3 regions of the Metasolibacillus sp. FSL K6-0083 genome follow, and region 1 is predicted to be linked to each of the others. Evidence: riboswitches for the same ligand, from Rfam matches in the RefSeq annotation. Region 1 holds a riboswitch; each other region holds the start of a gene.

The links. Region 1 has a riboswitch for cobalamin ahead of MHB51_RS17010 (precorrin-6A/cobalt-precorrin-6A reductase). Riboswitches for the same ligand answer to the same signal wherever they lie in the genome.
Region 2: linked by a shared signal. The riboswitch ahead of MHB51_RS09335 (ABC transporter substrate-binding protein) and the one ahead of MHB51_RS17010 (precorrin-6A/cobalt-precorrin-6A reductase) in region 1 are both predicted to bind cobalamin.
Region 3: linked by a shared signal. The riboswitch ahead of metE (5-methyltetrahydropteroyltriglutamate--homocysteine S-methyltransferase) and the one ahead of MHB51_RS17010 (precorrin-6A/cobalt-precorrin-6A reductase) in region 1 are both predicted to bind cobalamin.

Annotation. Positions count from the first base shown of each region.
Region 1 is NZ_CP152046.1:3,635,771-3,643,243, forward strand. Features, by position in the region: gene MHB51_RS16985 (aminotransferase class III-fold pyridoxal phosphate-dependent enzyme) at 1-770, shown strand, start outside; gene MHB51_RS16990 (ABC transporter ATP-binding protein) at 801-1,802, shown strand; gene MHB51_RS16995 (dipeptide ABC transporter ATP-binding protein) at 1,786-2,757, shown strand; gene MHB51_RS17000 (GNAT family N-acetyltransferase) at 2,913-3,188, opposite strand; partial or broken gene MHB51_RS17005 ((4Fe-4S)-binding protein) at 3,219-3,431, opposite strand; gene MHB51_RS17010 (precorrin-6A/cobalt-precorrin-6A reductase) at 3,662-3,946, opposite strand; cobalamin riboswitch at 4,110-4,294, opposite strand; gene MHB51_RS17015 (ECF transporter S component) at 4,500-5,201, opposite strand; gene MHB51_RS17020 (energy-coupling factor transporter ATPase) at 5,180-6,832, opposite strand; gene MHB51_RS17025 (energy-coupling factor transporter transmembrane component T) at 6,805-7,473, opposite strand, start outside.
Region 2 is NZ_CP152046.1:2,001,692-2,009,164, reverse strand. Features, by position in the region: gene MHB51_RS09360 (acyl-CoA dehydrogenase family protein) at 593-1,771, shown strand; gene MHB51_RS09355 (transporter substrate-binding domain-containing protein) at 1,761-2,618, shown strand; gene MHB51_RS09350 (amino acid ABC transporter permease) at 2,699-3,409, shown strand; gene MHB51_RS09345 (amino acid ABC transporter permease) at 3,422-4,135, shown strand; gene MHB51_RS09340 (amino acid ABC transporter ATP-binding protein) at 4,155-4,910, shown strand; cobalamin riboswitch at 4,990-5,172, shown strand; gene MHB51_RS09335 (ABC transporter substrate-binding protein) at 5,283-6,245, shown strand; gene MHB51_RS09330 (iron ABC transporter permease) at 6,645-7,473, shown strand, end outside.
Region 3 is NZ_CP152046.1:815,230-822,702, forward strand. Features, by position in the region: gene MHB51_RS03775 (AAA family ATPase) at 1-610, opposite strand, end outside; gene MHB51_RS03780 (NUDIX hydrolase) at 1,231-1,692, opposite strand; gene MHB51_RS03785 (histidine phosphatase family protein) at 1,707-2,258, opposite strand; gene MHB51_RS03790 (hypothetical protein) at 2,262-2,495, opposite strand; gene MHB51_RS03795 (hypothetical protein) at 2,869-3,060, opposite strand; gene metE (5-methyltetrahydropteroyltriglutamate--homocysteine S-methyltransferase) at 3,074-5,365, opposite strand; cobalamin riboswitch at 5,550-5,732, opposite strand; gene MHB51_RS03805 (hypothetical protein) at 5,909-6,763, opposite strand; gene MHB51_RS03810 (aminotransferase class I/II-fold pyridoxal phosphate-dependent enzyme) at 6,897-7,473, opposite strand, start outside.

The DNA of each region.
Region 1 (7,473 bases):
AAAGTACAGTTGTGATTCCTTTTAATAATATTGAAGCAACACAAAAAATTATTGAGGAAAATCATGAGCGTTTAGCTGCGCTTGTGTTAGAGCCAACATTAATTGATATAGGCTATATATCTGGAAATATTGAATTTTTAAAGGCTGTAAGAGAACTATGTACAAAATACAATATTGTTCTTATTTTCGATGAGCTATTAACAGGCTTTAGGGAATCAGAAGGCGGCTATCAAAAAAGAATTGGTGTGACGCCTGATTTATCAACTTTTGGTAAAGCAATTGCAAATGGTTTTCCATTATCAGCGGTAGCTGGTAAAAAAGAAATTATGCAAATTGCGGAGGCGAAACCAGGCGGTTATGCGTTTGTTGGAACATACAATGGTCATCAATCTTCTTTAGCAGCAGCTTTAGCATTTTTCGAAGTATATGAAGAAGAAAATGTATTACAAAAGTTGGATGAACGTACAGAAAGATTAATCAAATTCTTTAATTCTAAGGCAAGCGAGCTAAACATTGATGCGCATATGGTTGGAAAGGGTGGGCATATTCATTGGTATTTTACAAAAGAGAAGCCAACAAATTATCGTGAGGCTGCACATGGGAATGCAGAGCAATATATCGCTTTTATTCAATCAATGCAGGGCGACCAATTGTACTGCTTAGCAAAGCCATTGTCTCATCATGCTATTTCATTGGCACATGAGGACAAGGAATTAACGATACTTGAGGCGGCAATGGAAAAGGCATTGAAACAAGTAGCAAAAATTTAAACAGTGCTATGAAGGTGAGGAGGGATTCAATTGACACAAAAAGTATTAGAGGTAAATAATTTGTCAACTTCATTTCATAAAGAGAAGGACAAAGTGAATATTGTTGATGGGATTTCATTTGATATATATGAACGAGAATCGATAGGCATTGTTGGTGAGAGTGGATGTGGTAAGTCATTAACAGCGCTTTCGATTATGGGTTTAATAAAAAAACCGCTAACAATACAGGCTGATACATTATGCTTTGCGGAGCAATATGATTTAAGCCAATTAACACGAAAAGAATATAAAAAAATACGAGCTGTTGAGTTGTCGATGATCTTCCAAGAACCTATGACTGCTTTAAATCCTGTAATGAAAATAGGGAAACAAATCGAAGAAGTATTAAAAATTCATACGAAATTAAATAAATCAGAGCGAAAAGAAGAAATTATTCAATTAATTAAACAAGTCGGCATATCAAGACCTGAAGAAATCGTAAAAAACTATCCTCACCAATTATCAGGTGGTATGCGTCAAAGAATTATGATTGCTATGGCAATTATATGCAAGCCTAAATTACTTATAGCAGATGAACCGACTACCGCTTTAGATGTTACGATACAAGCACAAATTATAGATTTAATTAAAGAAATTCAGGCAAATAATAATATGGCATTGATGTTAATCACACATGATTTAGGTGTTGTACATGAATCCTGTGATCGTGTAGCGGTTATGTATGCTGGGCGCATTGTAGAAATAGGTAAGGTTAAGGATGTATTGCATAAGCCTTTACATCCTTATACACAAGGATTATTAGCATCTTTACCAACAACAGCAGCTGGACAAGCACGATTATCGTATATTAAAGGAAACGTGCCAAGACCAGGAAATTGGTCTAAAGGCTGTAGATTTGCGGATCGTTGTCCACAAGCAATGAAAAAATGTCATGAAGTACCACCTGAATTAATAACTCAAGAAAATCAGACGAGCGTTGCTTGTTGGTTATATGAAAACGAGGCGGTGAGTACGAATGGAAATCAAGGATGAAGTAATACTAAATGTAAAAGAGCTCAAAAAATATTATCCGATGAAAAAAAACAAAGCGGGTGCTACAGTTGTAAAGGCTGTTGATAATGTCGATTTTCATATTAAAAAAGGCGAAATATTAGGGATTGTTGGTGAAAGTGGCTGCGGAAAATCAACTTTAGCTAAAGTCATTATTCAATTATTAGAAGCTACAACAGGTGATATTTTGCTAGAGGGCAAGTCTTTAATGAATTGCAAAGGACCAAAATTAAAGGAAGTACGTCGCAGTATGCAAATGATTTTTCAAGACCCTTACGCAAGCTTAAATCCTAGATGGACGATTGAGAGAACCTTATTAGAGCCATTAATTGTTCATAAAATTGGAACAAAGCAGGAGCGGCAAAAAATTATTAAAAACATTATGAAAGATGTGGGGTTAGACGAATCCTATTTATCGCGATACCCACATGAATTCAGTGGCGGTCAACGTCAGCGTATCGGGATAGCTAGAGCGCTTGTCTTAAATCCGAAGTTAATTATTGCAGATGAACCTGTTTCAGCACTTGATATATCTGTCCAAGCTCAAATATTAAATTTACTGAAGGATTTACAAGAGGAATATGATTTAACTTATATGTTTATCACGCATGACCTTTCTGTTGTTCAATATATAGCAGACCGAATAATGGTTATGTATTTAGGGAGAATTGTAGAAATTGGCGATACGGAAACGATATTTTCCAAACCTTTACATCCTTATACAGAGGCGCTTATCTCAGCAGTACCTCAAGTAACAGAGGAAAAAAGTAAAGAGCGCATCATTATAAAAGGAGATTTGCCAAGTCCAACATCACCACCAACTGGCTGCCACTTTCATACTCGCTGCCCATTTGCAATGGAAAAATGCAAAACGGAGCAGCCACAACTACAATTTACAAATGACTCAAGGGCAGTAGCGTGTCACTTACATTCTTGATAATAAAGTGAGCCTATAATCAATGGAATTTTATATACAGAAAGAGGGTGTTTGAAAAGCTATTTTGAGACACCTTCTTTTTGTCGTGGAAAGCAATATCACTTTGCTACGGCTTCGCATTCTTCACAGAAGAAGCATGCGGAGCCGTTACTACATTACGAATGCAAGACATCGGCATAGCTCTCGTGATTTTTTTCAAACTCAGCTTTAGCGAATGGGCATAATGGAAGTATCTTTATATTGTTTGTGCGTGCATGTTCAACAAATGCCTGTACCATTTTTTTACCGACACCTAACCCACGTGCAGCATCATAAACACCCGTATGGTCAATAATATAAAACTTATCGTTGGAATTGACGAATGTCATCTCGCCAAGTTCTACACCATCTTTTGTAGCGATAACTCGTTTTTCTTCAATAGTGATTTCCATAATTGCTTCCTTCCTAAAGACATATTGCAACGCCTTTGTTGGGCATGTGTCAATAATACGAGCTACCTCATCAGCAGATTTAGCATCTACTAGTACCCACGGTTTTCTTTTTGGATTGAACACATCAATGCTCCCTTTAACACAGTTCCCAACATGCTCACATAAATCCTTTGAGTAAAAAACGTCGATTTTTTCTCCACTATATTTACGATAACCAGCGTTTATTAATTGTTGTTCACTCATTTTCACCCATCCTCCCTCATAATGTAATATGAAAGCTTGTTTTTATCTTACTTAAAACATTAAAAGATGACAATGAAAAATATCACTTATAGTTTATCCCGCATTAACGGGCAGTAAGACGCCCACTGCAAGATTTAAGTGAAAATACGCTAAAGGATAAGTGAGAGATTAACTGCCCGTAAAAGCCCGATTGGTTCAACTAACAATCAATTGCGTCACATTGTAATTGATTACATAAGCAATTGAGGTTGTTCATAACGCACATAGGATACTCCGCAATTGATAGCAGCTTCCATAGCTGTTTTTGATGCTTCTTCAGCAAAGGGATGACTAGCATCGACAACACAAGTAATCTCGTGTTGTGTAATCATATCAACTATTTCATTAACTGATAAATCGCTAATTAAAAAGGTGCCAGCTAGGCAAGTACCTTTTGTGATAAGAGTGTGCCCTTGTTGTTGTAAAGTGACAGCTAATTCTCGAGTTTCATTTATTCCTTCTATAAATAAAATCATATGAGCCCTCCTCATGGTCTAACGTGCTTAAAAATAAAAAAGCTGTATCTCTAAAAGTGAAGAGATACAGGCTATGAGATTCCATGTTTAAAAAGTGCGTATATATTCGTATATACACATTCCTTACATTTGATGTCTCGCCTACACTTCTCCCTCCGAAAAGCAAGTGACTAATTAAACGAGCAGGTTTCCTGGCTCGTGCTTCTTTTTACTTTCACATCTTCCCATTCGCTTGAACAGTGATTTTCGTGATTTCATCTGCACTTACAGTAGCGGGGGCTGCATTAGCTTCTCACTAATTTCCCTTTTACCTCAGCATTGCTAAGCACTCATTTAACCATCATATTCGATTATGATTTTACGATAACATATTTTAGCTAGATTTCAACTATTTTATTTTAGGGCTATGTCTAAGATAGCGCTGATTTCCATTACGGTTGGCGCATTTCCTCCAACTAATGTATTTTCGTTAGAAGGTTTACGGGGGCACTTGTCACTTCTATTTCAACTAGCATGAAAGCAAGCCTAACTCATTCTCATTTTTCAATTAGGCTTATTTGGCAGCCAATACGCCATATTTATTTTTAATACGCTCGAGTTTTTCCCTTATAGGCTTTTCTAATAATAATAAAAAAATCACATTGGAAACAGCATAAACAATCATAAATGGTACAGCGGAAGTTAACGCAAGTACATAAGCTTCCCAGCTGAAAACACCGTACATGGAAATCGTTCCCCAAATGTCCATACCGAAGGAAAAGAAAACGCCTGCAAAAATACCGAATAAAATAAGAGGAATTTTTTTATGCATGATACCTGTTTTACCGAGCAAACCTGCTATAAAGCCAATCATTCCCCACATAAACATTTGAAATGGCGTCCAAGGACCCTGTCCAAAAAACATATTTGATACTAATGCAGAAATGGCTCCTGTTAAAAAACCTGCCTCCGCTCCAAGTGAAAAACCTGTAATCGCTGTGATTGCAGCGACCGGCTTGAAGCCGGGGGTAATGACAAATAACGCTCGACCCGCCACTGAAATAGCAGACATTACGGCTATTACTAAAATTTCGCGCGGCTGAGGCTTTCTCCGTTCAAATGACAGGAAAAAGGGAACAGATGCTAAAATTATAATGACAATCGAAATAAAATAATATTTCCTATCAGCAAATAATGTAATACCCGCATATAAAGTAAGAGGAATTAACACTAGGATGACAAATAGAGAGATGATTAAACGAATGTTTTTTGACATAAAGTAACGACATCCTCACATGTAATGGCATTGCTCAATTGTTCTCTTGTTATTCGATGGGCAGCCGTTGTATAAAAGCTGTTTCCACTATAAAACGCGCGCGGCTCATCCTCTGATACGATATTGCCATCAAAAAACAAGGCACATCTACTGCTATATTGGGCAGAAAATTCAATATCATGTGTCACCATAATAATGGTCATACCTTTTACTTGTAAATCCTTTATTATTTTCGCAAGTTCTTCTTTTGCATGTGCATCTAGTCCTTTTGTCGGTTCATCTAGTAGCAGAATTTTAGGTTCCATTAATAAAAGCTTTGCAAGTGCTAATTTTTGCTGTTCCCCACCGCTTAAATCATACGGATGTCGATGAAGCAAATGTGTTAAGTTAAATGATTGAATCGTCTCTTGTATTTTTTTCTCTTCTATTTTATGTAAATAAGCCATATCATCTAGCTCTTGGCGAACTGTTTTTTGTACAAATAATGATTTTGGGTCCTGCGGTAATAAAGTTAAATATTGCTGATACAATTCTTTGTTGCTGTAGCTTTTTAAAGCTTTATTAAATAATAATAATTTGCCACGATAAGGCTTTTGGAGTCCTGCTAAAATAGCAAGCACTGTAGATTTCCCAGTGCCATTACCACCGATAATTGTTAAAAACTCACATTCTCTTACTTGTAGATTAAAATGCTGGACAATATCTAAACCATTTTTTTCGTAGCGAAAGGCAACATCCTTTGCCTCCAATACAATATTTGCTGTATTTTTTTCTGTTGTTGCTAGCAAATGCGATGAGGCAACGGTGAATTGCTGGTTGCTAAGCCAGCGTTGTCCCTCGCGGATTGTAAGAGGGACGGGCCCTACTCCGTTAAGTAGATGGAAAATCTTCATTGCTGTCGGCAGTGCCGTCAGCATCGCATGATTCGCTGGTAGCTTCTTTAAAATTGCCTTTGGTGGACCGTCGAATAAAATGCTGCCCTCATCCATAATAAATACTCGGTCGGCAAGTGGTAACACTTCTTCTAAACGATGCTCAATTAAAATAATTGTAATGCCTAATTCTTTATTTAAGCGATGCAATGTTTGAATAAATTCCAAGGCAGCTATTGGGTCTAATTGTGATGTTGGCTCATCAAGCAGCAATAATTTTGGCTGCATGACCATAATTGCTGCTAAGTTTAAGAGCTGTTTTTGCCCCCCAGAGAGCGCTGTTGTTTTTTGATGAAACCATTTATGGATGCCGAAAAAATTAGCCATCTCAGCTACTCTACGACGAATTGTTGGTGAGTCGAGGCCGAGGCTCTCTAATCCAAAGGCAAGTTCATGCCATACTTTATCTGTCACAATTTGATTATCGGGATGCTGGAACACATAGCCAATATCAGCAGCAGCAACTTCTGCATCTAGCTGCTGTATATCACAGCCTTTGTAGAAAATAGTTCCTGTCTTATTTCCGTGTGGGCGCAACTCTCGCTTAAAATGGCGCAGCAATGTACTTTTTCCGCAGCCTGATTGACCGATAAGTACTATAAATTCTCCTTGCTCAATTGTTAGATTAATATTTTTTAATACAGAATGTGCTTCATTAGGGTATGTAAAGCTCATATTGTCGATTTTAATGAACGCCATTTTAATGCCCCCCAGATTTCGATTGCTAATGGAATGGAAAGTAGAAGGAAATAGCTACTATAAAATAAAATACTTCCACTATCCCATTTAATTGCTCCAAATGTTGGATAAAAATAAAAAGATGTTGTACCGATGAAGCTTGCGGCTAGATTACTCAGAAAAAGCAATAGAATAAGTGCCAAGACGAAGCCATCGCGCCGTTCAAAAATAAAAAGTGAAAAGGCAGTTCGTTTTTTTATTCCGTAGCCACGCGCCTTCATAGAATCAGCAGTATCAATAGCATTATCCAATGCCCAAGTAATTAAAATAGATATTATACGCACAGTACATTTGATGCGATGCCAAAATGAGCCAGCCGTATAGTCCATGCCAATAACTTTTTGCGCTTGTACGATTTGTGCTAGCTGATGGCGAAAACGCGGAACTAGGCGTAATGAAATCGACAGTGTGAGAGATAAGGCTGGCGCCACTTTTCCGAACAAATAAATAAACTTGTCAGATGTAATCACTGCATTATAGCAACTAAACCAAAGCATAACCGCTACAATCATAGTGGCAATGGCAATCCCATACATAATGGCTTCTACTGTAAGTGCATTGCCATTTATATAGAGTAGGACGAGCTGCCCATTATGGCTAAT
Region 2 (7,473 bases), 1.6 Mb from region 1:
CAGGGCAAGCGCAAACATACTTGAAAAGTTGCAAATAAATCAAAGCAAGCCGCAAATATACCCGAGAGGTTGCAAATAAAATAGGGCCATTTGCAAATATCCAGATGACAGCTGCTAATATAATGCAAAAAACGCTGATATCTCAATGTAGGCCGCGGCTATGATTTATAAACTGCCAATATCTAAAAGCTCCTAATCATATTCAAAGCCACCGATAAATCCCAAATACTTAAAAAATCATTACTCTACGCCATGCGATTATTTTGTGGATTGGCTTTTCAACCGTATTTTAATGTCTAACTGATTGATTTGAGGCTTCTTTGACATGACTAAAATAGGCACGTTATTCAGAGAGGGAGATTCTCAAAAAAGTTTTGTCTGAAAGTTGCGTTTGCGTGTTTTCAAACTTTCTTTATTTTAAAATACCAGCATTTAATTTTTATTTTAAAAGCTATGGCATATATGCTTTTTTTGAATAATATATAAAACCTATAAAAAAACTTGGTATAAACTATTGACTTCCATTTTTGCTAGTCGTACAATCAATTTCAACATCATTCAAAATTGATTGAAAATTAGGGAGGCTATTATTGTGAGTAAACAGCTTTTCATTAAAACAACAGAACAGCGACAATGGTTAGAGAAAATTGCTACGTTGGAGGAGACGTTTAAAAGTCGCTCGCAGCAAATTGATGAGCTTGGGAGCTTCCCGCATGAAAATATTCGTGCATTAAGGGAGATTGGTTATACGAAAATTACATTGCCAAAGCAGCTTGGCGGCGAGGGCTTCACTATTTATGATGCAGTTTTATTGCATGAAACGTTGGCTAGCTATGATGCAAGTACAGCGCTCACTATAGGCTGGACGCTGTTAACTGTAGGTGATTTATTTGAACATGAGGAATGGGAGCCTGCGATGCTACAAAAATTTGCGCAGGAAGTAGCGAACGGCGCAATTATTAATCGTGCGGTTAGCGAGTTTGCTATGGGTAGTCCGACACGTGGTGGCAGACCGACAACGACTGCAAAGAAAACGGCGGAAGGCTGGTTAATTAATGGGCGTAAAAACTATACAACAGGTGCACCAGAGCTGGATTATTTTTTAACATCTGCTTGGATAGAGGAGCAAGAGAAAATTGGATTTTTCCTTATTCCACACAAAGCCAAAGGTGTCACAATCGATGAAACATGGGATGTAATTGCGATGCGTGGTACAGGTAGCCATGATTTAGTATTGCAAAATGTAGAGCTAAAGCCATCTGATTTGGTTGAAATTCCGAGTTATTCTACAGGTTTTAAGGTGAATGGTTGGGCATTATTAGTTCCTGCTACTTATTTAGGTATCGCACAAGCTGCACGTGATTATGCTGTTCATTTTGCGACAACACATAAACCAAATAGCTTAAATGGTCCGATAAGCGACTTGCCAAATGTGCAAGCACTCATTGGAGAAATTGAATTAGCACTGGCAACAGCACGCTTCACATTGTACGGGGCGGCAGAGGCTTATATAAATCCGACTCGTAAACAGTTTGTGCAGCAAGAACTCAATATTGCCAAGCATGTTGTGACAAATAATGCATTGCAAATTGTGGATAAGGCGATGCGCTTAGTTGGTGCAAAAAGCTTGCAACGCAATAATCCACTGCAGCGTTATTATCGTGATGTGAGGGCAGGCTTACACAATCCACCAATGGATGATATGACAATAAAAAAGTTGGCTGAAGCAGCTATTCAACAAGCAAAAGGAGAGACTTTACATGTTAATTAAAAAAATATTACAGTTTACAGCAATCAGCTTTGCAGCGGTTTCTATACTAGTGGCGTGCAGTGACGGCGAGGGTGCTACAACGTCAAATGGAGAAGCGGTGAAAAAAGTAAAGGTAGCTTATGACCAGTCAGGCAAGCCAATGACTTATATTGATGAAAACGGTAATCCAACAGGCTATGACGTTGAAGTAATGAAATTAGTTGATGAAATTTTAGAAGATTACGAGTTTGAATTTGTTGGAACGTCCAACGATGATTTATTAATCGGTGTTGAGCAAGGGAAGTATCAGGTAGGTGTGAAAAATGCCTTCTGGACAGAGGAGCGAACAGCAAAATTTATTTTTCCACAGGAGTTTTTAGGATTAAGTAGTGCAGGGCTTGTTGTAAAAAAAGAAAATGCCCATATTAAAAATTTAAGTGACTTTGCTTCAGCAGGGTTTACGCTAGCGCCAATCGCGGCAAATAACGCCCAGTATACAGTCATTGCTGAATACAATGAAGCGAATCCGGATAACCAAGTCAAGCTACAGGCAGGGGAGGAGTTTTCGGTTGATGTTGTGCAATGGGTGAATGAAGGGCGTGTAGATGGTGGTGTACAAATCGAAGGTAGCTTTAACGGTCAAGTATTAACGGAGGGCGGCCCGTATCATCATTTAAAGGATGAGGTTGTGTATAACGAGTTTGCAGTAATTAAAACATGGCCGCTATTTAATAAAAAGGAGCAGGAATTCGCAGATGCCTATGATAAAGCAATTCAGCAGTTAAAGGAAACGGATGCGCTAAATAAGCTAAGCGAACAATTTTACGGTAAGGATTTATTCAAAGTGCTAGATTCTGTAAAACGTTAGATTAATTGAATAGCTAAGGGAGAGCATATGCAACCTGCTTTCCCAAGAGCTGCATACATAATGAATCGGTGGTGAGATGAATGGAAAAATACTTTGATATCACTTATTTATGGTCAGCGCTTCCACAGCTATTGCCATTTTTATTTGTGACATTATATGTTGCTGCTCTTGCGGTCGTTTTTGGTAGTGTTGCTGGATTGGTACTAGCGATGGCGAAATTGAGCAATCATGCATTGCTGCGTTGGCTTGCGAATGGCTATACAACAATTATTCGTTGTACACCTTCGATCGTATTATTATTTCTTGTGTACTACGGGGTTCCGGCATTCGCTGAAAATTTATTAAATATCAATTTGCATAATGTGCATACAGGTGTTTTTGTAGTGATAACATTTAGCTTACAGTTTGCGGCGATGATGTCCGAGGTAATTCGTTCTTCTTATTTAGCAATTGATAGAGGACAGCATGAGGCAGCTGTTAGCGTCGGTCTCACACCACTGCAAGCCTATCGACGCATTGTTTTTCCACAAGCATTTGTTGTTGCCATACCGAATTTTGGCAATGGCTTAATTGCGGTATTACAGGAAGGGGCACTTGCCTATACGATAGGCTTTATCGATATTGTAGGAAAGGCAAATTTAATTATTGCGAATAACTATGGTACGCATACGTTAGAAATTTTTATGGCTTTAGCTATTATTTATTGGATTTTGTCGATTACGTTAGAGAAGCTATTTGCAAAATTGGAGCGAGCATTTAGCAAAGGGAAGAGCTCAATCAAGGCGACATAAGGAGTGATGTGCATGGATTTTATTAATATAGCATTTTTAATAGATACCTTTTGGGTTGCGCTTAGCGGTGTGCCAATTGCGTTATTGGTAACGATTGTATCGCTTATATTAGCAATACCTTTAGCTTTTCTACTTGCCATGTCGCGTATTTATGAAGTGCCGATTATTAACCGCTTAACAAAAATTTATGTGTCTTTTGTGCGTGGCACGCCAGTAATTATTCAAATTTTTGTGCTCTACAGCAGCATCCCACTCATTTTAGCAGGTCTATTTGAAAAATATAATATCAATTACTCCATTTATGATGTGAATCCATTATGGTATGCCCTTATTATATTTACGTTTAATACAGCCGCGGTGTTAACGGAAGTGTTTCGCTCGGCATTGCAAACTGTGCCTAACGGTCAGCTAGAGGCGGCATATTCTGTTGGTTTGACAACAGCGCAGGCTTACTGGCGTATTGTCATCCCACAATCTTTGGTAGCGGCGTTACCTAATTTATGTACTGCAACGATTAATTTGATTAAGGCGACATCGCTTGGTTATGCCATTTCGTTACAGGAAATTACATTGAAGGCGAAGGTTGCTGCGAATGTTGGCTACAATTATTTAGAGGCATATATCGATATTTTCATTGTTTATTTAATTTTATGTATGACGGTAGAGTATTTATTTAAACGCTATGAACGCTATTTAAGTCGCTATAAAATGAATCTTCAAAGTTAAATGTAAAGGGGGAGAGCTGATGCTACAAATTACAAATATTCATAAATCATTCGGGCGCAATGAGATTTTAAAGGGCGTTGATTTAACTGTTTCAAAAGGGGATGTTGTTGTTATTTTAGGTCCCAGTGGTTCAGGTAAAACAACATTGCTGCGCTGTATTAATTTTTTGGAGCGTGCGGATAAAGGAACGGCGAGCTTTGGTGAAATAACAGTTGATTTAAGAAATGCCTCTAAAAAGGAAGTGCTTGCTGTACGTAAAAAAACCGCCTTTGTATTTCAAAATTATAATTTATTTCATAATAAAACGGCACTGGAAAATGTCGCAGAAGGCTTAATTATAGGTAGGAAAATGAATAAGGAGAAAGCGTATGGACTTGCGAAAGAGGCACTCGATCAAGTAGGTTTGACGCATAAATATGATGCCTACCCAAGTCAATTATCTGGTGGTCAGCAGCAGCGGGTTGGTATAGCCCGAGCTATTGTATTATCGCCTGATGTAATTTTATTTGATGAGCCGACATCAGCGCTTGACCCCGAGCTTGTAGGGGAAGTTTTAGAGGTCATGAAAACAATCGCGAAGTCTGGCACAACGATGATTGTCGTCACACATGAAATGTCATTTGCGCGAGATGTAGCAAGCCATGTCATTTTTATGGATGGAGGTCAAATTGTTGAGGAAGGCTCCGCGCATGAGATTTTTGTACAACCAAAAGAGGAGCGCACAAAGCAGTTTTTACGTCGCGTACTACCTGAAGAGTATAACTACCATATTTAGCACCTACACAATCTCAATTTTTTCGCTATAATTAAAGTGGAGACATTGAGATTTTATTCATTGTCAAAGATAAAAAAGTTCATAGTGAAGCACAAAAGGTTCCTTGTAGATGATAAGGAGTAAAAGGGAAATCAGTGAAAATCTGATGCGGTCCCGCCACTGTAAATGCTAGTTTCTAGCGGTATGCCACTGAATTTTCGGGAAGGCGCTAGAGATGTATGATGCATAAGCCAGGAGACCTGCCTTTCGTGTAAAGCCAATGACAACCTACGAGGATAGGGTGGCGCCGCTATTTTAATAGTGCCCTATTATAATCTCTCGTATTTGTCGAGGGATTTTTTTGTTATTTTGTTTAATTAGGAGGAATTAGAAGTGAAAAAGTTTTGGTCAATTATAATGACGATGCTGTTAGCAACAGGCTTGCTTGCAGCGTGTGGACAGGATGACAATAAGGAGCCACAAACGCAAGGTGAGCAGCAAACAGAAGTACAGCAAGAAACGGACGAGCTCGCAGCAGCCTTTCCTGCGACAGTAACAGATGCTTTAGGCAGAGAGGTTACGCTTGAGCGTGCACCAGAAAAAATCATCTCTTTAACACCATCAAATACAGAAATTTTATTTGCTTTAAATTTAGAAAATGAGGTTGTTGGCGTCAACGATATTGATGATTATCCACCAGCAGTAGCTGAAAAAGAAAGAGTCGGTAGCATGGAATACAATGTTGAAAAAATCGTCTCCTTACAGCCCGATATTGTTTTTGCACATGAATCAAGCATGTTCGCAGTTGAGCCAGCATTAGAGCAATTAGAAGCAGCGGGCGTAACGGTGTTCGTCGTTAAAAATGCGGCAACATTTGAAGAAACATATATGACAATGGAACAAATCGGTACTTTAACAGGTAAAGTAGAAGAAGCAGAGAAAATGGTGGAATCTATTAAAACGAAGCTAGCTGATATACAGGCAAAAGTGGAAGGACAAGAAGAAAAATCAGCTTTCGTTGTTGTTGGTATGACACCAGATATTTATGCAGTTGGTCAAAACACATTTATGGATGAGATGCTAAAAGCAATCAATATTAAAAACGTTGTTGAAGCAGATGAATGGCCAATGTATAGTCCAGAGGATTTTGTTGCAAGCAATCCAAGCACAATTATCGTGACATACGCAGAAGATGTGGACGCAGTTTTAAATAACCCAGCATTTGCTGAAATGGATGCGGTGAAAAACGGCGCAGTTTACACTGTAGATGGCAGTATGACAAGCCGTCAAGGTCCTCGCATTGCGGATGGGGTAGAATCAATTGCAAAGGCAATGTATCCAGAAATTTTTAAATAAAGTGAAACTTCAATCAGTGGGATTCCTCATCCCCACTGATTGTTAGTTGACCCACTCGGGCATTTACGGGCAGTTAATCTCGCACTTATCTTTTAGCGTATTGTCACTTAAGTCTTGAAGTGGGCGTTTTACTGCCCGTTAATGCGGGATAAATCTGGATGAGGGCTGCCTAAAAGAATTATAAGAAATTGAATATTTGTTGATTATTCCAAATAAAGGGGACATCTAAAAAAACGTCTATAATCGGCGTTTTGGACGATGACTTTTTGGTAAAAGGTTTATTCCTAAGCGATAGAGAAGAAACGAAAATCTCCCTTTTAATATGATACCAATACAAAATTCCCTTTTTGGATAGTCCTACTCCAGAATAAGCGTTTATTTAAAGGCAGGCGATTCTATTTGAGTCAAAATAAAAAGGCAGTAATTGCATATGTCATATCAATTGCATTACTACTCATAAGTATATGGTTAGGAGTTGCGGTAGGTTCAGTGAACATACCGCTATCTACTTTATGGGATAGAGAGGCTGACCCAACCGCCTACAGTATTTTATGGAATATTCGAATGCCTAGAGTAATGCTTGCTGCGCTCGTTGGTGCGTCGCTGGCGATAGCGGGGGCAGCATTTCAAGGTTTATTAAAAAACCCACTCGCTGATCCATATACGCTCGGTATCTCGTCAGGGGCCTCTGTCGGTGCAGTGGCAACTATTTATTTTTCAGTATCGCTTCCGATGCTTGGCGTTTTCACATTGCCGATTTTTAGTATGCTTGGCGCAGCGATAACAATGATAATTGTGATGACTTTTGCGCGCCTTGTTGACCGAACGATGAAAATGGAGACATTAATATTAACTGGGGTTATTTTTAGCTCTTTTTTAGGTTCCTGTATTTCTTTAATGATTGCGTTGACAGGGGAGCAGCTACGAATGATTATGGGCTGGCTACTTGGTAGCGTTTCGATGCGCGGCTGGCCATATGTGCAAATGATTATCCCGTTCGTTATTATCGGTGTACTTTTAATTTGGTTAAACCGTCGTGAGTTGAATGCGATGGTTTACGGAGAAGAGCGTGCAAAGCATTTAGGCGTTGATGTGAAGCGCAGTAAATATATTATTTTAGCTGGTGGTTCTATACTGACAGGTGCTGCGGTTGCCGTCTCTGGTACGATTGGTTTCGTTGGGCTTGTCGTGCCACATATGGTGCGCATGCTTGTCGGCGCAGACCACC
Region 3 (7,473 bases), 1.0 Mb from region 1:
ATGTATTTTGCTCTACTAAATCAAGTATTTCTCTTTTAAATGTCATTTGTGGAGAGGTTAAAAAATATTCCCCATTAATAAATGCATGTGGTAGCTCAAATGGTGAAACAAGATAATTAATTGGGTCGAATACATCATCAATATTCGTCAGCATTCGGGCTTGCTGATTTTCTAACACTTGCAGCAGATGTAAAAACGATACTTTGATTAGCTTCTCATCTTTTAACTGATACAGTGTTTTCGTTGATGAAACAAATGTAAAGCTTAAAATATCAACTTCTAAAAACTTTAAGTAATAGACATTTTGCTTTAATTGCTTAAGTATGCGATGCTCTGTACTTTCACTCTTCAACTCAATATTTACAATATAGTTTTTCCCAATACGTAATAAATCGAATTCCTTGCTAATTTGCTTAATTCGATAGCCAACAAAAAATTGATGTAGCTGTGCTGCACCAGCGCTAGCTAACTCTGTAATAAGCATATTCAAATCATCTAGCTCGTTCGTCCGCATTTTATCCATATCAAACTGCTGCGTATATTGTAGAAAGGCAGATTCGGATAAATCCTTATATGCGTCAAGCAATGATTGTAAATGAATTGCTTTCATTAAATATCACCCACCTATTTATTAGTCTATCGAATAATGGTATGGAGTGGAAGGCTAACTATGAATTATGATGATTATTCCTATATATTTGATTTTAGGGTCTTTATAATGAACCAAAGACCCAGCGATGATTGTAACGGTAAAGCTGTGATGGTCTGTATGCACCTTCCTTTACCTCTTCACCTGTTAGCCACAACTTTGTCAGTAATATGACGACGGAATTGTGCCATAAATAAGCTTTTTCCTAAAATCAGTTCATTTTATGTCACAATATTTCATTAATTTACATGTTATAATTGGATGGAATCTTTCGGAAAGCGAGGAGAAGCAAATTGTTTTATTACGTAGCAAATTGCATTTGTTGCAAAAAAGATTTTAAAATTGTAGAAGGCTCTCGCAAGTATCAGTTGTACAAGCAAAATATGAATGGTAGGTTTGCATGTGATGATTGTAGTCACAAAGTTGAACTAGATGCACGAAAAGGTTTATTTGGGAAGTTGGGGTAAAGGGCGTCCAAAATGCCGTGCGGTAGTCGGCATTTTGGACGCTTTTGTTTGGTGTTTCGGCAAAATATATGCCTTTGAAAATAGGGAAATACTAGATTTAGTGGCTTGTTTTTTTTATTTAAAATAAAATTTAGATAAGCACTGTAATAGAGCAAAATCAAGTTCATCTATTACATCTATCTGTCCAACCATATCCCATAAATGAATATGCGACATTTCTTCATTTACTGTAAAAGGCATTAATTGCTCCAGTTCCCCATAGTATATGGGGTTGTATTTGCTTTTACCAGTTTCTATATTCTGACTTTGCGCTACACCAACAAACAGTAACTTTTTGACCACTTGTCCCGTTTCCTCATATAGCTCCCGCATCGCGCATTGCCTTGGTGTTTCTCTTACTTCACGCTTTCCTGCTGGTAATTCCCATTGATTGCGCCAACGATTATAACAAATTAACCATTTTCCTTTCATTTGAATAATAGCATACGAGCCTGCTAATGGTTCAAGCCTTACTAGCTCATTTTCTTGAAGCTGTAGTAACTTCAAAAAAGTATATCCATGATTTTTCGTTTGCATGTAATCTCCCTAAGTTAATAGATTAACCGTTCTACTGAAATCAATTTATTATTTGCGAATTTTGCTACGATAATATCTGGCATTTTTAAGCTCTGCCAAAACTCTATATCATATTGTTTATCGAAATAGTTCAATAATAAGGTTAAAATATTGCCATGTGTGCCAACGACGATGTTTTCATTTTTATGGCAGTTCAGCAATTTTGCAATAGTTGGAATAACACGTTTTTGGGCGGTTATGTTTGACTCGCCTCCTGCAAAAGAGAAAGTCGGTTCAGCCCATACTTTGGCAATGCCACTTAAAAAATCAGAAATCGTTTCCGTTGCTAAAATGCGTTCATTCAATGTTTCTTTTTGAATAATCGTTAAGTTTTTCTCACTTGCTATCGGCTGAATTGTTTCAATGGCACGTTTATAATTACTGGCATATATTGCGTGAATTTCTAATGCTCCAAACACTTTTACTAATTTCTGCGCCTCCACCCAGCCTTCTTTTGATAAAGGTCTGTTGTATTCGTCTGGTGTGTAGTATGAGTGTGCATGGCGCACGAAATAAATTGTATTCATCGCCTATCTCCTGTACTGCTCTGGGATTGGTTTATTTGGTCTTTGTGAGCAATAGTGACAGTCTGAGTCATTGCATTTTTCCTCAAGCCATTTATTGCATGTTGCACAAAAATAAGCATCATACTGGTCATCTCGAATTTTTTGACTGCGACATTGTTGACAACGCTCTTCTAAAATTCTTCCTTCAATTTTAAAGCCATTAATTATGACATAATCATCCTCTTGTCGGATGTTCATATATTTCTCCTCCATTATTCACTTTCATTCATATGGGGTATCCATGAATTTTTGACAAAAACTTACTGATTGAAAACGAGAGTAACATAGGGTTCCTCAAAGTAAAAGAGAAAAGAATGAAATTCCTCTTTCAATGCACTTCCAAAACAAATTTGCCTTTTCCAACAGCCCTCCATTAACTTTACTATTATTGCTATGCTAATATCAAGATAACTGGGAAGGAAAATAACAAATGGTTCATTACACAAATATACGGTGAAATCATCCCGCTTTTTGAACTAATAGCGATGATATTTGAAGAAAAAAGGACAGGGATGTCCCAAAATGCAGGCTATGCACGGCTTTTGGGACATCCCTTGAATGCTGAAAGAAGTTAATGCTCTTCCCCCACTATCTCTCGTACTACATTATTATAGGCTAGTTGAATTTCAATCTTATCATCTTTATCATTTGCAATTAACTGCGCCACTTGTTCATGCAAAGTTTTTGAAACACCATTTAGCTGATTTTGCATAATATTTGATTTTAATAATTGCTCATAATGTTTTACTACCTGTCTATCCATTTTGTGCACCTCTTTAAATTACTTGCTCGATTTGCTGACGCAATGTTTTCGCTGCTGCTACCATATTTGCTAACGCTGCCACAGTTTCTGGCTCCTTACGCGTTTTTAAGCCGCAATCTGGATTTACCCAAAATTGGTTACGTGCTAATACTTGTAAGCTATCTTCCATAATTGTCAGCATTTCTTCCTCACTTGGCACGCGTGGGCTATGAATATCATAAACACCTAAGCCGATGCCTTTGTCGTAAGGGTTATTCTGTAGTGAGCGAATGAGCTCTCCATGACTTCTAGATGTTTCGATTGAAATTACATCCGCATCCAAGGCACTAATTGGCTCAATGAAATCATTGAATTCGCAGTAACACATATGTGTATGAATTTGCGTTTCATTCTTTACGCTGGCTGTCGCCAGCTTAAAGCCTCCTACAGCCCATTGTAAATAAGCATCCCACTGCTCTTTACGAAGCGGTAAGCCTTCTCTTAATGCGGGCTCGTCTACCTGAATAATGGAAATACCTGCTTGCTCAAGTGCCTCGATTTCCTGACGCAATGCTAATGCAATTTGATATGTCACGTCTTTACGCTCTATATCATCACGTACGAATGACCAATTCAGAATTGTTACAGGACCTGTTAACATTCCTTTCACACGACGCTTTGTTAAGCTTTGTGCATAAAGCGTTTCCTTCACAGTCATCGGCGCTTCCCACGCTACATCTCCGTAAATAATTGGTGGCTTTACACAGCGTGAGCCGTAAGATACTACCCATGCATTTTCAGTAAATGCAAAACCTGCTAGCTTTTCGCCAAAATATTCTACCATGTCTGTCCGCTCAAACTCACCATGCACTAGAACATCAATATCCAGCTCCTCCTGGATTGCAATCCAGCGTGCTGTTTCTCGCTTTAAAAATTCATTGTATACTTCAGTTGTTACATCACCTTTGCGCCATGCATTGCGCTTTTGCTTTACTTCATCTGATTGCGGGAAGCTACCAATCGTCGTTGTAGGAAATAACGGTAATTGTAGCGCCTTCTGTTGAATTGCCACACGCTCTTTATAGGATGTTTTGCGCTCAAAATCTGCTTGCTGAATCATTTGAACTGCCTGTTGTACTCCCTTATTGTTGCGAATAGGATGGTTTTTCAACGCTTCTATCGCCTTCATGCTTGTTGATATGGCGCTATTAGTTGATGTGTCCTGTCCATTCAAATAAGCTGTTACTTCCACAATTTCAACTATTTTTTCATCTGTAAAAGCAAGCGCATCTCGCAAGGTCGAATCGAGCCTTGCTTCAAACTTCGTCGTAATAGGTGTATGCTGTAAATGGCACGAAGGCTGAATCCATAGCTCCTTAGCACCTGAAAGTTGCTCAATTGCCTTCACCGTCGAATATACTTCCGCTAAATTTGCCCGCCAAATATCCCGTCCATTAATGATACCAATAGCTAAAACTTTGTCTGCTGGGAAACCATGCTGACGTAGTGCATTCATATTATGCGTATAGCCATGTATGAAATCTAGCCCAATACCATGAACTGGGAGCTGTGTAAGCTGCTCGTATGCTGATAAGGATTCAAAATATGTTTGTAACATCAATTTCGCTTCTGGCACAGATGTAGAGAGCTGTGCATATATTTCCTGCACAAGTTGAATTTCTTCCTTATCTAATGAAGTAACAAGCGCCGGCTCCTCAAGCTGTATCCATTCCGCGCCAACCTCAGTTAGCTCCTTTATTATTTGTGCATATAAAGGTAAAATGGCTAAAACGAATGACGCTTGAGATACGCGGTCATAGCCCTTTGTTAGTTTTATAAATGTATAAGGGCCAATAAGTGTCGGCTTTGCGGTAATATCAAATGCAGCCTTTGCTTCTATAAAATGCTTAAGCACTGTATTTTCTGTTAACTGTAGTGGTTGCCCTTCGTATTCAGGCACAATATAGTGATAATTCGTATTAAACCATTTCGTCATTTCACTTGCGACTGCCTCTTTATTACCACGTGCCATAGCATAATAAGTTTGCAAATCAACTTTCCCACCTTGCCAATTAAAGCGCTTTGGTACAAGTCCAAACATAACAGCCATATCCAGCACGCGGTCATAATTGGTAAAATCGCCAACTGATACTACATTCAATCCTAGCTGCAATTGTTTTTCGATGCGACTTAAACGAATTTCCTTTTGCTGTGCTAGAAAATCCTCTTCTGTTATTTCGTGTTTCCAAAACTTTTCTAAAGACTTTTTCCATTGGCGATTTTCCCCAATATATGGATAGCCAATCGTTGTTGTTACATATGCCATTTTACAAACCAACCTTTCAAAATTAGTTTTTTACAACAAAAAACCATTTTCCCTCATCGGAAAATGGCTAATTAATTTATATATCGCAAAAAAACACGTAATGGTACTCCATTCGCTCTTGTTTTATCGCTCGTACTTGTAACATTTATCGTTACTTTTCACCACCTATTTCCACGTAGGTATTTGGTGTGTACTAGATATTGGCAGGTCTCCTGGCTTGTCATCACAGCGCCTCACAGCCTTCCCAGTTTCCCACCAGTGGCATTTGTGATTTGCTCCGACTTACAGTTGCGGGACAGCGTCGGATTTGCACCGACTTCCCTTTTAAGCCAAACCTTCGCTTGGCACCAACTCTTACACATTATTCAATTGTGCTATTACTTTATCATACTTTTATCTAAATGTGCTATCTTTTCTTAATATTTTTATTTCTTTAGTATGTTTTAAAGAAAGCTGTAAAAAGGCGTGTCTCAAAATGGATTTTCAGACACGCCCTTCCCCACTGCTCTCAACAATTTTATTTTCTATTAGCAAAGAGCCTCTTTATTTACGCTTTAAAAACAGTAATGCTAATCCAGCTAATATCACAACAATAATTGCTGACATAAGCCAGCCGCTTTTAGTGCTTGCTTCCTTTACTGCATTAGCCGCTGTTTGCTGTAGCTGTACATAATGCAATGCCATATCTTCTACAGAATTCTCTTCCGCATGATGGTCGTCATGACCATGACTGTGACTATGACCGCCACTTGCTGTTGTAAAATAAGACAGCTCAACAGTGCTACCTATCCAATCCTCTGCCTTGTCAGAAGTTGCAGAAATACGCGGATGTCCAGATAAAGGATATTCATGACCAGCGATGACTAGAATCGTTGTTTTATCTTCTATTTTTACTTCTTCAATCACACCTGTAGGACCAGTAACGAAGCCGCCCATTTGTGGCAATGTATGACCGCCCATATCATCATTCAAATGCGCAAAAATAAAATCGATATATTGTGCCTTTGTCATTGTTGCGTCTGGCTCATCAAGATTTAATGCCTTATGGAAAAGCGCTGTATTTAGCTCCTTATATGTAATATCACCCTCTAACGAGGATACATATTCCTCCTGCAAACTAGCATTTGCTTGCTGCTCAAAATCTTCCCCCTCTAATTGGTAAAAGCCCGCAACCCATGCTGCAAATTCCATACGTGATAAGTTTTTTTCTTGCGCTAGCTTCATATCCTGTCCATTATAACCAAGCAACCCTAAACTATTTAACAATAGTATTTTTTGCGCATTTTCAGCAGTTGGTTCAACGTCCTCATAGATGTTTTTCTCTGTCATAGTATGCGCCGAAACGCTTTGAGCAGCTATTAAAAAGCATAGCCCTAAAAATGCAAATATTTTTTTCATACTTTTTCCTCCCATTATCTATCTGCTTTTTCAGTATAGCCAAGAAATGTGAGTAAAGTATGAAATTACTTTCGTTTTTTTAGGGAATTTTCAAATTCCACACTGCAAGTAATTCGTGCTAAATAAGATGGCTTTATTTGCACCTAAAAAAATGTTCCAATGCTTGCTGAAATGCTGTCATTTTATGCTGTTCTTTCAGCGCAAGGCGGAACCACTCGCCATCCATACCAATAAAATTTTGTGTATGCCGCAGGACAATTCCTTTTTGTAATAGTGAGAAATAAAATTTTGTCGCATCATATGTAGACGGCAAACGGAAGGCTACATAGTTCGTTTTACTCTTCGTCACAATGCAGCCTTTTTCCATCAAAAATGGAATAATTACTGCACGACTTTGTGCTGCCTGCTGCCTTGATTTTGCACAGAAATCCTCTTCCTGCAATGCTTGCATACCAAGTGCAATCGAGATTGCACTGACATTCCAGTGGGGTAGCTCTTGCTTTATTTTGAAGGCATGCTGTGTAAGTGCATAGCCAAGTCTCACACCTGCCATACTATACATTTTTGTCATAGAACGAAGGATAATTAAACGATTAGAGCTAGCTACCAGCTCCGCCATGGACTCTGTCTCATCTGTCCAATCCATAAATGCCTCATCTATAACAAGGTCACAGTCCACTCGCTCTCCATATTGCAATAGTTCAATCAAT